Regions from separate parts of the Clostridium facile genome, predicted to be linked through region 2. Evidence: predicted binding sites of a transcription regulator. Region 2 holds the regulator's gene; each other region holds the start of a gene.
What was found. The regulator Rex, encoded in region 2, represses fermentation and respiration genes when NADH is low (regulators of the CRP and FNR family bind a similar motif). The targets are predictions, from matches to a motif close to ATTGTTAANNNNTTAACAAT.
Positions count from the first base shown of each region.

Region 1: H8Z77_RS00210 (phosphoenolpyruvate carboxykinase (GTP)) is a predicted target of Rex. The motif match lies at 3,028-3,047, and genes of this name have one in related genera.
Region 3: H8Z77_RS10905 (phosphoglycerate kinase) is a predicted target of Rex. The motif match lies at 1,548-1,567, and genes of this name have one in related genera.

Region 1 is NZ_JACOQK010000001.1:50,320-55,537, reverse strand. It holds gene H8Z77_RS00215 (C69 family dipeptidase) at 1-666, opposite strand, end outside; gene H8Z77_RS00210 (phosphoenolpyruvate carboxykinase (GTP)) at 1,063-2,832, opposite strand; gene nifJ (pyruvate:ferredoxin (flavodoxin) oxidoreductase) at 3,246-5,218, opposite strand, start outside.
Region 2 is NZ_JACOQK010000001.1:1,227,691-1,232,908, forward strand. It holds gene H8Z77_RS05170 (SufB/SufD family protein) at 1-758, shown strand, start outside; gene H8Z77_RS05175 (isocitrate/isopropylmalate family dehydrogenase) at 1,405-2,562, shown strand; gene H8Z77_RS05180 (redox-sensing transcriptional repressor Rex) at 2,583-3,224, shown strand; gene H8Z77_RS05185 (hypothetical protein) at 3,327-3,899, opposite strand; gene H8Z77_RS05190 (chorismate mutase) at 4,058-5,188, shown strand.
Region 3 is NZ_JACOQK010000001.1:2,612,305-2,617,522, forward strand. It holds gene trmL (tRNA (uridine(34)/cytosine(34)/5-carboxymethylaminomethyluridine(34)-2'-O)-methyltransferase TrmL) at 37-537, shown strand; gene H8Z77_RS10900 (DegV family protein) at 556-1,434, shown strand; gene H8Z77_RS10905 (phosphoglycerate kinase) at 1,625-2,836, shown strand; gene tpiA (triose-phosphate isomerase) at 2,954-3,724, shown strand; gene gpmI (2,3-bisphosphoglycerate-independent phosphoglycerate mutase) at 3,836-5,218, shown strand, end outside.

The DNA of each region.
Region 1 (5,218 bases), 1.2 Mb from region 2:
AATAGTACCCAACATCATCATATTTGGGAATACAGCAACTTTATCTTCTGGCATTTTAACTGCTGCATATTGGTGCCCAGATACAATTTCCATGTACCAAGCTTCATTTGGATCACTAAACATCATGGTATTGCATTCACCAGCCCCATGCTCAGCTACAATTTTACCCAGCAGTTCAACAGCTTCCCGAGCGGTTGTTGCTTGTCCCAAAATAACACTGGTCATAGAAACTTCACGAATACCGCCTTTTCTAACCAGTGGGTCCACTTTTGCAGCATCTCCATTATAACTAGTAGAAACAGTGGCAGTCATGGCAACGTCTTTTTCGTTGATACCCACCTCAGCAAATGCTTCATCACCATCTCCTTCCAAAGGGGAATCCTTTGCCAAAGAATAACGATAAGTATGTGCTGGATATTCTATAGAAAAACCATAACCATCTGTAAACATATCTCCAGCTTGATGATCTTCTGCTGGATGTACGGTAAAGATTTTATTGTGGTTTTTCGCAATATCCTCAGAACGTCCAATGAAAGAGGAACCATTTTGCGATACTCCTTTTCCTACATAAACGCCCATACAAGCGGAAGCACTAATACTGCTTCCCAATGCGATTGCACCGGACAAAGCCAATGCAACAATTACTTTTGTCCATTTTAATTTCATTTTTATTTCTTCCTTCTTACTTAAAATTATTCATAAAATGAATATTTATTCATTTGTGTTGTATATATTATAAGTTAAATAAATTAAAATGTCAATAAAAATGGAAATAAAATTGGATTTTATTAGCAATTTTGTAGTGATATATAAATAAAATATTTATAAAACAAAAAAAAATAAACAATTTTTCTAAATTGATTTCATATTGAACAGCTAAATTCTGATTGAATATGATGTATATTCATCCTTTATTAAGATTTCTTCTATTGTATAAAAACAAATCTTATTTAAAGACAATCTTTTATACTGACATATAATCTATTTTTTAACGAACGCAAAAATGCCCGTGAAAGAAAACTTTCACAGGCATTTTAAAACGATAATAGGAGACCTAAAAAATTAGCCTAATCTTTCTTTTAAAGCTTTCAATTGGTTAGACAATTCTTCTGGCAGTCTATCACCAAACTGTTGATAGAATTCTTCGATGCCAGCAGCTTCTTCTCTCCACAGATCTTTATCAACATCCAGCAGACCTTTCACGGTATCCAAATCGATATCCAAGCCTTCGATATTGATATCTTCTGGTTTTGGTTCATAACCGATTGGAGTTTCAACAGCATCAACTTTATTTTCGCAGCGGTCTAAGATCCACATCAGGACACGCATGTTGTCACCAAATCCAGGCCAAATGAAGTGACCTTCATCGTCTGTTCTGAACCAGTTAACATTGAAGATTTTAGGAGCTTTATCGCCCAATTTTTCGCCCATTTCGATCCAGTGAGCAAAGTAGTCACCCATATGGTAACCGCAGAATGGACGCATAGCCATTGGGTCACGACGAACAACACCAACTGCACCAGTAGCAGCAGCAGTTGTTTCAGAAGCCATCGTAGAACCTACAAATACACCATGGTTCCAGTCAAAAGATTGGTATACCAGTGGAGCTGTTTTTGCACGACGTCCACCGAAGATCATAGCAGAAATTGGAACACCCTGTGGATTGTTAAATTCTGGGCTGATGCAAGGACAGTTTACAGCTGGGGCTGTAAATCTGGAGTTTGGATGAGCACCTTTTTCAGTGGATTCTTTTCCATTCCAAGGATTACCTTTCCAGTCAATTGCATTTTCTGGTGGATTTTTATCTAAGCCTTCCCACCAAACAGTGTTGTCATCCATGTTATGAGCAACGTTTGTAAAGATAGTGTTCTTTTTGGTGGATTCCAAAGCATTAAAGTTAGATTTTGCGTTAGTACCAGGAGCAACGCCAAAGAAGCCGTTTTCTGGGTTGATTGCGTACAATCTACCATCTTCGCCTGGTTTTAACCATGCAATATCGTCACCAACTGTCCATACTTTATAGCCAGCTTTTTTGTATACTTCTGGTGGAATCAACATAGCCAGGTTTGTTTTACCACAAGCGGATGGGAATGCAGCGGAGATATATTTTACTTCGCCTTGTGGGTTTTCAATTCCCAAAATCAGCATATGTTCAGCCATCCAGCCTTCGTTCTTACCTTGGTAAGAAGCAATTCTCAATGCAAAACATTTTTTACCCAGCAATACGTTTCCGCCGTAACCAGAGTTAATAGACCAGATAGTATTATCTTCTGGGAAATGAACAATATAACGTTTTTCAGGGTCAATATCTGCTTTAGAGTGCAAACCACGAACAAAGTCATTAGAGGTTTCGCCCAGGTTTTCAAAAGCATCTTTACCCATTCTTGTCATGATATCCATGTTCAATACAACATAGATGGAGTCTGTCAGCTCAACGCCAACTTTAGCCAAAGGAGAACCGATTGGACCCATAGAATAAGGGATAACGTACATAGTACGGCCTTTCATAACACCATCGTACATAGGTGTTAATTTAGCGTACATTTCTTTTGGATCACACCAGTTGTTGATTGGACCAGCATCTTCTTCTTTTCTAGTACAGATGAAGGTTCTATCTTCTACACGAGCAACGTCAGTTGGATCTGTTCTATGCAGGTAACAACCTGGCAATTTCTCCTGATTTAAAGGAATCATTTCTTTTGTCTCGGTAGCTTGTGCTCTCAATTCATTTAATTGAGCTTCACTGCCGTCAATCCAAACAACTTGGTCAGGTTTACAGAGGGCAACCATTTCGTCAACCCATTTTAACACATTTTGGTTATTTGTTAACATATTAGTTCTCCTTTATCTTATAATTTGTATCTTAGTGAAAACACTAATTTTCTACAATTACAATCTTACCATATATCGGAATATTCTGCAACAGTTAAACGTAAAATAAATGTTAATAAAATGCAGGAATTATATTTTATTTATGCAAATATGCTTAAATTTTGATTGATATGGAATGAATTGTAAAAATTTATGAATGTGAAAGGAATCACACTGCAAAAATATTACCAGAATATTGTAATAAAACTAAATTATTAACAGTTAATCTATAATTTATTTCTTATAAAAACGCCTTATCCAATAGTAGTATTCCCAAAATTATTATAATTCATTGCAAAAACCTGGATAAACCACTTTTATCCTTTCATTAAAAAACCCACGGAAAAATTCCGTGGGTTTTGATTTATCAGTAATTATTCAGCTTCGTTGCCGTATAATTCTTGTAATTTTAACAAATGAGCATATTTGTCAGCAGCTTGTTTTTCAGCTTTTGCAAACATAACTTCTGCTTTTTCAGGGTTAGAACGGGACAGAGCACTGTAGCGAACTTCGTTCATAATAAAGTCTCTGTAAGCAGCAGTTGGAGCTTTGCTATCAACTGTCAATGGGTTTTTGCCTTCTGCTTTTGCTTGTGGGTTAAAGCGGAACATATTCCAGTAACCAGCAGCAACAGCATTCTTTTCTTCTGTCTGAGCTTTGCTCATACCGCCTTTAATACCATGGTTAATACATGGAGCATAAGCGATAATCAAAGAAGGACCGTTATAAGCTTCTGCTTCGGAGATTGCTTTTAAGGTCTGGTTGTAATCAGCACCCATAGCAACCTGAGCAACATATACGTAGCCATAGCTCATAGCAATTTGAGCCAGGTCTTTTTTCTTCACTTCTTTACCGCCAGCAGCGAATTGAGCAATCGCACCTGTTGGAGTAGATTTCGAGGACTGACCACCTGTATTGGAGTAAACTTCGGTATCAAATACCATGATGTTTACATCTTCACCAGAAGCCAGAACGTGGTCAACACCGCCGAAGCCAATATCGTAAGCCCAGCCGTCACCACCAAAGATCCACATGGATTTTTTGCCCAAGTAATCTTTGTCTTTCAGGATATCTTCGCCAACATTTGCTTTTTCCAAAGCAGCTACCAATGCGTCTGTTGCAGCAGCGTTATCTTTGGAGTTGTTTTTGGTTGCTAAATAAGCTTCACAAGCAGCTTTTACATCACCGTCAGCAGTTTCAGCCAAAGCTTCTACTTTTTCGATCAAACGGTTTCTCAAAGCTTTTTGAGCCAGGTGCATACCAAAACCAAATTCAGCGTTATCTTCAAACAAGGAGTTTGCCCAAGCAGGACCTTTGCCTTCTTTATTTGTAGTATAAGGAGTTGCTGGGTAAGAACCACCCCAGATGGAAGAACATCCAGTAGCGTTTGCGATGTACATTCTGTCACCAAACAGCTGAGTAACCGCTTTCGCATATGGTGTTTCACCACAACCAGCACATGCGCCGGAGAATTCCAGCAGAGGCTGTTTGAACTGGCTGCCTTTTACAGTTGTTTCTTTAAATTTATCCACAACTTCTTGTTTTGCTGGCAGTTCTTGGCCATAAGCAAAGGTGTTCTGTTGAGCCAGCTGGCTTTCCAGACCGGACATTGTCAGAGCTTTTTCGCCTTTGAAGCCAGGACATACGTTTGCGCAAGAACCACAACCTGTACAGTCTAATACAGATACAGTCATAGCAAATTTATAGCCAGGCATACCTTTCATATCCACTACTTTTGTTCCTTCTGGAGCGTTAGCAGCTTCTTCTTCTGTCATAGCAACAGGACGGATAACAGCGTGTGGACATACATAAGAACAGAAGTTACATTGGATACAGTTATCTGGATTCCAAACAGGAACGTCAACCGCTACACCACGTTTTTCGTAAGCAGCAGAACCCTGTGGAACTGTACCATCTTCACGGCCTTTAAACGCAGATACTGGCAGTTTGTCACCAATCTGACCATTTACTGGTTCCAGGATGTTGTTTACGAAATCAACCAGGTTTTTGTTTTCACCTTCTACAGTATGGGTCAATACTTCACTTTCAGCATTTGCCCATTCAGCTGGTACTTTTACTTCTTTTACAGCGGTAGCGCCTTTGTCAATCGCGTCGTGGTTCATCTTAACGATTTTTTCACCTTTTTTGCCGTAAGAAGCGGTAGCAGCGTCTTTCATATATTTAATAGCATCTTCTTCTGGAATGATATTAGCCAGTTTGAAGAATGCGGACTGGAGAACGGTATTGATACGTCCGCCTAAGCCAATTTCTTTACCAATTGCTACACCGTCGATGGTATAAAATTTGATGTTGTTTTTCGCAATATATGCTTTTACTTGACCTGGCA
Region 2 (5,218 bases):
TACGTGTAATGCCTGGCACCAAAGGAGAAACCGTTTCAATTCCCGCTTGTGTGACTCAAGGCGGTATTGACGACCTGGTTTACAATGATTTTTACATTGGCGAGGATGCGGATGTCACTATTATCGCAGGTTGTGGTGTTCATACAGATGGAGACGACGCTCGTCATAACGGAATTCACCGCTTTTTCTTATCCAAAGGTGCCCATGTGCTTTACAAAGAAAAACATATTGGTACTGGAAATGGAAAAGGCATCAGAAGGATTGACCCTGTCACAGAAATCACTTTAGGGGAAAACGCCAGCTTAGAAATGGACACAGTACAATTAAGCGGGGTAGATTCCACCATCAGGACCACATCAGGGACATTGGCTGCCGGAGCTAAATTACTGGTTCGGGAACGTATTATGACCGATGGAAACGAAACAGCAAAAACTGACTTCAAAGTGGATTTAAATGGGGAGGATTCTGGAGTTGACTTAATTTCTCGATCGGTGGCAAAAGGTCACTCTCATCAGGAATTCTATTCCCGCATCAGTGGAAAAAACCGTTGTATGGGCCATTCTGAGTGTGATGCTATTTTAGTGGACCAAGGAACAGTAAGCGCTGCCCCCATGCTGGATGCCTACCATGTGGACGCTGAACTTATCCACGAGGCGGCTATTGGTAAAATCGCTGGGGAACAAATTTTGAAGCTTTGCACTTTGGGCTTAACAGAAGAACAGGCAACCCAACGCATCATTGAAGGATTTTTAAAATAATGACAAGCAGGTTACTATCCGTAGTAGCCTGCTTTTTGTTATAGGAGTTTCTCATAGAAAACCTCTAGTTCTACCAAAAGTGGATATAAAGTAGTTCTGAAATTTATTATAGGAATATTGTATTGCTAATCCACAAATGATGAATTGTAACATCAAAATATTGTTTCAATACAGACCCAAAACAGCCGTTGATTTTGAAATAGCAGTTTATTCACAAAAAACGGATTGTAGAACACATTATACTCAGTTCGATAGATAAGGCTATTCTTCTGCTTACAGGGATAGAATTTGTGATACTATAAATCAGACACAACATTCAACCCAGTTGCAATCCTGAAAAAAACAGGGAGAATCAATAAAATTCACATAATTTTATTATACCAATCGTATACAGCGAACATGTTTATCCTATTTTTGATTAAAAAATAAGAACTATAACAGAAAAACGAACCGATTAAACTACTTCAAGATAATTTCCATGGATCAAAAATTTTTATCTTCTATATTTTGGGTTTATAATTGATAAAAACAACCGGAATTCGATCCTAACTATTGATATAATCTTAACAATATGCTATAATATTTGTTAAACAATATGCTATATTCTAGAAGTATAAGATATTATTAAATTAAGGGAGACAAAAACATGAGCAAAGTGGATATTGCAGTAGAACAATTTGCAAAAGTAGTCAAATCTCAGCTGGAACGTATTGAACGCATGAAAGCGCAAAAAGATTTTGTAGACTACCAAAAATTAGACAAAATTATTATTGGTGTATGCGGCGGTGACGGAATCGGCCCAGTTATCACCCATGAAGCGCAAAGAGTTTTGGAATACTTATTAAAAGATGCTGTTGCGGCAGGTAAAATTGAATTTAAAGTAATTGATGGTTTAACCATCGAAAATCGTGTTGCTTGCGGCAAAGCTATCCCAGACGATGTACTGGCTGAACTGAAATCCTGCCATGTTATCCTAAAAGGGCCTACTACTACCCCTCGTGCTGGCGACCCATGGCCAAACATCGAAAGCGCCAACGTTGCAATGAGAAAAGAACTGGATCTGTTTGCGAATGTTCGTCCAGTAAAAGTGCCAGAAGAAGGGATTGACTGGACTTTCTTCCGGGAAAATACAGAAGGCGCTTACACTTTGGGTTCCTGCGGTGTCAATGTAGACGAAGATTTGGGAATCGACTTCACCGTTACCACTAAACAGGGTACCGACCGCATTGCCCGTTTGGCATATGATTACGCGAAAAAGAACGGTAAAAACCGTGTTTCCATTGTTACAAAAGCAAATGTTATCAAAACAACAGATGGTAATTTCCTGCGAGATTGTAAAGAAGTTGCTAAAGAATACCCAGAAATCACAACAGATGACTGGTATATAGATATCATGACTGCAAAATTGATCGATAAAAAAAGAAGAACAGATTTCCGTGTATTCATTTTGCCTAACCTGTATGGCGATATCATCACTGACGAAGCTGCTGAATTCCAAGGTGGCGTAGGTACTGCTGGCAGCGCAAACTTGGGAAAACAATATGCAATGTTTGAAGCAATCCACGGTTCCGCACCACGTATGGTAAATGAAGGCCGTGACAAATACGCAGATCCATGCTCTATGCTGCGTGCAACCGTACTGCTGTTGTCTCACATTGGTTACCAGGCAGAAGCAGACCGCTTGGAACGTGCTTTGGATATCTGCATGTATGAAGAAAAGAAACTCAAAGTAACCGGTCATTCTGATGGGGCTACCACAGAAGAATTCGGAAACTATGTCATGGAAACCACAACAAAACTCTAATAAAAAGGTAGGTAAAGACCATGCCAAAAAACAACGAAGTATCTATGTCGGTGATCCGCCGTCTGCCAAGGTACTATCGATTTCTTGGTGAACTGCTCCGTACCGGTGTTGAAAGGGTTTCCTCCCGTGAATTATCCAATTTAATGGGGTTGACCGCATCCCAAATTAGGCAGGATTTAAACTGTTTTGGTGGATTCGGCCAACAGGGGTATGGCTATAATGTGCCACATCTCCACGAAGAGATTTCCAAGATTCTTGGCTTACAAAGCCAACAAAAAACAATCTTAATCGGTGCTGGTAACTTGGGTCGTGCTATTATTTCCTATTCCAGTTTTAAAGGGAAAGGATTTGAATTAATTGGGGTATTTGACCGTGACCCCAATCTGATTGGCACTAAAATTGCGAATCAAACCATAATAGATGTAAAAGAAATGGGTGAATTTTGCAAACAAAACTCCCCTACTGTCGCTATCCTCTGTGTGCCCAAGACAAGTGCCCATGCGATTGTAGAAAAACTGGTTGAATTAGGAATCCAAGGCTTTTGGAATTTTAGCCACTATGATATTATGATGGATTACCCAAATGTGGTGGCGGAAAATGTACATCTTAGTGACAGTTTAATGACCTTAAGTTATAAGGTAACGAACCATACAAAACAATAAATTCCTGTTCCTTTTAGAAATGGGATTGTAAAAAATCTCCTGTTATAGGGTAAAACTATAACAGGAGATTCTTATTATAGGCGAAATATTCATGGTATTTTATTATATCCGTTTATCTGCTGTAAACTCGATATATCCCAAAACATTATCTTCGCATGCAAAATAGAGTTTTGGTTGGGAAAACGTTGCCCTTGGAAGGTGAAAATATTCCCCCGTGCCACAGGAAACACGCTTTCCCTGTATTTTCCCACTAATTGCCTGCTCTTCCCACTCTAATCCCTTGACATGGGAAAGCTTGATCTTGTTCTGCTTTGCCAAGGATTCTACCACTTTATAAGAAGGAAGTTTTGATCTTTTCAATAGCCCTCCCATACGGGACACAAAAAATTCCAAATCCAAATCTGGTATTGTGGCAACATCATAAATTTGCCAGAATTGATATTGTGGATCGAATAAATCATGGTCATGAAAGCATTTTAACATTGCTTCATCATCAATAATCTGTTCCAATCCCACCTCCATATCAGATTGTTTCGGTATGGATAAATTTACTTCTGCCGCTGCTCCGTTTACGAACGCCCTTACCCCTTTGATGTCATTTAATTTCTTCTCTAACCGTATGCTGGAATCCATATCAAGGGGATTTTCCAAACTATAATGTAATTTTTTTCGCATTGATTATGCCACCTCCTGGCAGAAGTATGAACAGTATGGCTGGTTTTTATTCCATATACTTGTAAAGGAAGTTATTTTCCGTTATAATAATATCAAATGAAATTTTTGATTTCTTATTAAATATTAAGAATAGATTTCTAGAAAGGACCTAATGAACCATGAATTTGGATGAATTACGCTGCCAGATTGACCAGATTGACCAAAATTTACTGCAATTATTTGAGCAAAGAATGGAAATTGTAAAAGGGGTAGCGGCCTATAAAAAAGAAAATAATCTCCCTATTTTCCATAAAGACCGGGAAGATCAGATTATACAGCGGATTAGTTCCCAAGCTGCGCCCGAAAACGCAGAAGGCGCTAAGGTATTGTTTTCTACCCTGATGAATATCAGCAAATGCCTACAGCAAAAAGAAGTATTGGATTACACGTTGGATACCCTGAAGCTATTAGAAGAAATCCAGGCAGGCCATCAGCAGCCAGAACACCCCACAGTTGGATGTCAGGGAGTTGTAGGGGCTTATTCTTATCTAGCTTGCCAAAAAAAATTCCCAAATGCCACAATTACTATGTTTGACCAATTTGAGGATGTTTTCCAGGCAGTACAGAATAAAAAAGTGGATTTTGGAATTTTACCACTGGAAAATTCCAATGCAGGCTCTGTAGATGAAGTATATGAGCTGATGAAACATCATAACTTTTATATCAACCATACCATTACCCTAAAAATCGACCACTGCCTGGCTGTACGTCCAGGAATTAAGGCCACTGATATTCAAAAAGTATACTCCCACAACCAGGCGTTGCGCCAATGCAGCCAGTTTTTAGCGCTCCACCACTTACCACAGGAGTCTTACACAAATACTGCCGCTGCTGCTGAATTTGTCGCGAAAAGCGATTTACCAATTGCGGCAATTTGTTCCCAGGAAAGTGCCAAAACCCATGGCTTGCAAATCCTACAGCAGAATATTCAAAACAACGATGAAAACTATACCCGTTTTATGGTGATTTCCAAAAAGCTATATCCACGCCCAGAATGCGATACTATCGCCACATCTTTGACGATTTCTAACGCAGTTGGTTCTTTGTATAATCTGCTGACAAAATTTGCGGTTAACGGCGTTAATTTAACCAAAATTGAATCTAAGCCAATTGGTAATAAAAATTTCGATGTGGTATTCTATCTTGATTTTTCCGGAAATATATTGGAAGAACAATCCATCCATCTACTAAACGAACTTTCTTCGGAATTGACTGGATTTAAATTTTTAGGAAATTATAAAGCGGATTAATTTTATTTTACATAGAACACAAAATAAACC
Region 3 (5,218 bases), 1.4 Mb from region 2:
TAATGGATAGAGAAGACGACATTTGGGGGAAATAAAATGAGTACGTTAAATATTGTGTTGGTGGAACCACAGATTCCACAAAATACAGGGAATATTGCCCGTACCTGCGCAGCTACTGGCGCACGGCTCCATCTGGTAAAACCATTGGGCTTTGCAATTGATGACAAAAAGCTCAAACGAGCTGGATTGGACTATTGGCAATACCTTGACATTACCTATTATGAAAACCTGGCGGAATTTTTAGAGAAAAATGCGGATGGAAATTTCTTTTTCTTTACAACAAAGGGCCAGCATATTTATTCGGATGCGGAATATCCGGATAACTCCTATTTGATTTTTGGTCGGGAGGATGCGGGACTTCCAGAGGATTTACTCTACCATCATCCAGAAGATTGTGTTCGGATGCCGATGCTAGGAATGATCCGCAGTTTAAATTTATCCAATACCGTTGCAATCGCTACCTATGAAGTATTGCGCCAATGGGGATTTCCAAAATTAAAGACCACTGGCGAGCTGACAAAATACACCTGGAATTAATTTTTATGGAGGTAAACTATGGCTAAAATTAAAATTATGACGGATTCCGCTTGTGATATTCCAAAAGAGAAAGAGCACGAACTAAATATCCGTATATTGAATTTTCCCATTACTATTGAGGAAAAAGGATACCGGGAACGGGAAGATTTTGAAACCCAAGAGTTTTATGAAGTTCTAGAAAGTTGTACGAAAATCCCTACTCATGCGCAGATTACACCAATTGAATTTGAAGAAGCTTACCAAAAATACTATGACGAAGGTTATACAGATCTAATTTATATTTCCATCAATAGTAGTGGTTCTGCTACGTATCAGAATTCGATTATGGCAAAAAATACTTTTTTTGAGGAACATCCAGAGGCAAAAGATTCTTTTCAAATTCATATTGTGGATTCTACTACCTATTCCATGGTGTATGGATATGCGGTTATAGAAGCAGCAGAAAAAGCGAAAAAAGGTGCTCCAGTAAACGAGATTATTGCGTTTGTAGAAGACTGGGTTCATTCTGCCCATGTTTATTTTGCCACCTATGATTTGAAATTTGCGAAAAAATCTGGACGTGTTAGTGCTGTAGCAGCCTTTGTTGGGGAGTTAATGGGGCTAAAACCAATTTTAACGTTTGACCATGGCAAATCCAAAGTATTGGGTAAAGTACGTGGGGAAAAAGCGGTAATTCCAGATTTAATCAAACGCGCTAAAGCGGAGATGACCCCAAACACTCCATATTATATTTTGTCCGGGGATAAGCCGGAAAAGACAGAAGAACTGGTGAAAGAATGTAAAAAAGCACTGGGTGGGGAGCCGCAAGGCGTTTACCCAATTGGGGTTGTTATCTCGATTAACGCTGGGCCTCAGGTAGTAGCGGTTGTTGTAAAGGGCAGCCAAAATTCCAACTAAAATACTGTTTTTTTCGGAATTATAGTGAAACTGGATAACCGAATGGGAAAAAGGCGGAAATTTCCCGGAAACCACTTGAAAAAACTGCCTTAATTGGATATAATATAAATTAGTTTGTTATTCTGTTAACATTCTTCCTAAACGGAAGAACAAATATTTTTGATTTTCTAAGATTGAAAGGATGGCTAATATGACTTCTTTAAACAAAAAGACTGTTGATGACATCAATGTCGCAGGTAAAAGAGTTCTTGTTCGCTGCGACTTTAACGTACCACTGAAAGATGGTGTGATCACTGACGAAAATAGAATCGTTGCTGCTCTGCCAACTATTAAAAAATTAATTGCGGATGGCGGTAAAGTAATCCTTTGCTCCCATATGGGCAAACCAAAAGGCGAACCAAAACCAGAATTATCCCTGGCTCCTGTAGCAAAAAGATTGTCAGAACACTTGGGCAAAGAAGTAGTATTTGCTGCTGATGATAATGTTGTAGGTGAAAACGCAAAAGCTGCTGTTGCTGCTATGAAAGACGGCGACGTAGTATTGCTGCAAAACACTAGATATCGCAAAGAAGAAACCAAAAATGGTGAAGAGTTCAGCAAAGAACTGGCTAGCTTGGCAGATGTATTTGTAAACGACGCTTTTGGTACCGCACACAGAGCACATTGTTCCACTGTTGGCGTAACTGATTATGTAAAAGAAACCGCTGTTGGTTATCTGATTGGGAAAGAACTGCAGTACCTGGGCAATGCTGTCAATGATCCAGCAAGACCATTCGTTACCATTTTGGGTGGCGCAAAAGTTGCAGATAAATTGAATGTTATTGAAAATCTGTTGAACAAAGCAGATACTTTGATTATCGGCGGCGGTATGGCATATACTTTCCTGGCTGCAAAAGGCTATGGTACAGGTACTTCCCTGTTGGATGAAGAAAAAATCGACTACTGTAAAAATATGCTGGCAAAAGCAGAAGAAAAAGGTGTTCAAATTTTACTGCCAATCGACTGCACCATTGCTGATGAATTCCCAAATCCAATTGATGCTGAAATTCCAGTAGAAGTTGTTGCAGCGGATGCAATTCCTGCTGATAAAATGAGCCTGGATATCGGTCCAAAAACAGCGGAACTGTTTGCAGAAGCTGTAAAATCTGCAAAAACAGTTGTTTGGAACGGACCAATGGGCGTATTTGAAAACCCAATCCTGGCAAAAGGTACGATCGCGGTTGCAAAAGCAATGGCTGAAACCGATGCGGTAACAGTAATCGGTGGTGGTGACTCCGCAGCAGCAGTAAACACCCTGGGCTTTGGTGATAAAATGACCCATATCTCCACTGGTGGCGGTGCTTCCCTGGAATTCCTGGAAGGAAAAGAACTGCCAGGTATCGCAGCAATCCAAGATAAATAATTAATTGCTGCTTTTACGATACAGTAAATACAACGGCGGAGGCGAGACCCTTTCGCCTTACGCCGTTTTTAATTTATAGGAATAAAATTTTTTGACTGAATTTATGGAGGTTCTATCATGAACAAAACATTACGTCAAGCAATTATTGCTGGCAACTGGAAAATGAACAAAAATCGTGCAGAAGCAAAAGAATTAATTGAAGCAATGAAACCATTGGTTGCAGACGCTAACTGTGGCGTTGTAATCTGTGTTCCTTTCACCAACCTGGAAACCGCAATGGAACTGACCGAAGGTACCAACATCAAAGTTGGCGCTGAAAACGTTCACTTTGAAAAATCCGGCGCTTTTACTGGTGAAATTTCCGCTGATATGCTGACCGAAATGGGCGTTGAATACGTTGTAATCGGTCACAGCGAAAGAAGACAATATTTTGGTGAAACAGACCATACTGTAAACCTGAGAACAAAAGCTGCTGTTGAAGCTGGCCTGAAACCAATCGTTTGCGTTGGTGAAATGCTGGAAGACAGAGAAAACGGCATTACAGCTGAACTGGTTGCTATGCAGGTAAAACTGGCTCTGAAAGACATCACAAAAGAACAACTGAAAAACATTGTAATCGCTTACGAACCAGTATGGGCAATCGGTACAGGAAAAACTGCTACTGCTGACCAGGCTGCTGAAGTTTGTGGCTTAATCCGTGAAACAGTTGCTAGCATCTATGATAAAGAAGCTGCTGATGCTATGACTATCCAATACGGTGGTTCTATGAATCCAAAAAATGCTGCTGAACTGTTGGGCAAAGAAGACATTGATGGCGGTTTGATTGGTGGCGCTTCCCTGAAAGCTCCAGATTTTGCTGCTATCGTAGAAGCTGCTACAAAAGGTTAATTCTATCGTATAGATTGACAATGAAAGAGACCGCTTATCATCTTTACATGATAAGCGGTTTTCACTCTCAAACACAATTGGAATAACACAGATGAAAGGAAGTAATGAGTTATGGCAAAAAAACCTTTAGCCTTGATTATTATGGACGGTTTTGGTGATAACCCATCCGATTACGGCAATGCGATTAAATCTGCAAAAAAACCAAATTTAGACCATTATTTAAACGAGTGCCCTCGTGTTGATATTGGTGCATCCGGTATGCTCGTTGGCCTGCCAGATGGTCAGATGGGGAACTCTGAAGTTGGCCACACCAACATTGGCGCTGGACGGATTGTATACCAGGAATTAACCAGAATTACAAAATCCATTCAGGATGGAGAGTTCTTCCAGAACGAGGCTTTAAACAAAGCAATTGAAAATTGTAAAGAAAATAATTCCTCCCTGCATTTGATGGGCTTGTTGTCCGATGGTGGCGTCCACAGCCACAACACCCATCTGTATGGTTTACTGGAACTGGCAAAAAAAGCTGGCTTGGAACAAGTATATGTTCATTGCTTTATGGATGGACGTGACGTTCCACCTTCTTCTGGGATTGATTATGTAGCTGAACTACAAAACAAACTGGACGAAATCGGAGTTGGCAAAATTGCTACAGTAATGGGTAGATATTATGCCATGGACCGTGATAACCGTTGGGACCGTGTGGAAAAAGCCTATGCTGCAATGGTTTACGGAGAAGGAGAAAAAGCAGAATCCGGAACACAGGCAATGGAAAACTCCTATGCGGCTGATACTACGGATGAATTTGTTCTGCCAACGGTATGTGCTGAAAATGCAACAGTAAAGGAACACGACAGTATTGTATTCTTTAACTTCCGCCCTGACCGTGCCCGTGAAATCACTAGAACTTTTGTAGATCCAGATTTCAGCGGTTTTGAACGCAAAAAGGGAATGGTTCCAGTACACTTTGTTTGCTTTACTCAATATGATGCAACTATGCCAAATGTAGATGTTGCATTTAAGCCACAGTCTTTGGTAAATACCTTTGGGGAATATATCAGTAAAAAGGGCTTGACTCAGCTGAGAATTGCGGAAACCGAAAAATACGCCCATGTAACTTTCTTCTTTAACGGTGGCGTTGAGAAAGAATTTGAAAACGAAGACAGGGCATTGATTAAGTCCCCAGCAGTTGCAACTTATGATATGAAACCAGAAATGAGTGCCTATGAGGTAACAGATGAAGTAGTAAAACGCATTGAATCTGACAAATATGATGTTATCATTTTAAACTATGCGAACTGTGATATGGTAGGGCACACTGGTGTATTTGACGCTGCAAAAGCAGCTGTAGAAGCAGTGGACACCTGTGTTGGCAGAACCGTTTCTGCTATCTTGGAAAAAGGCGGCGTTGCTTTGATCACTGCTGACCATGGAAATGCTGACAAAATGTATGAAGAAGATGGCTCTCCATTTACTGCTCACACCACATTCCCA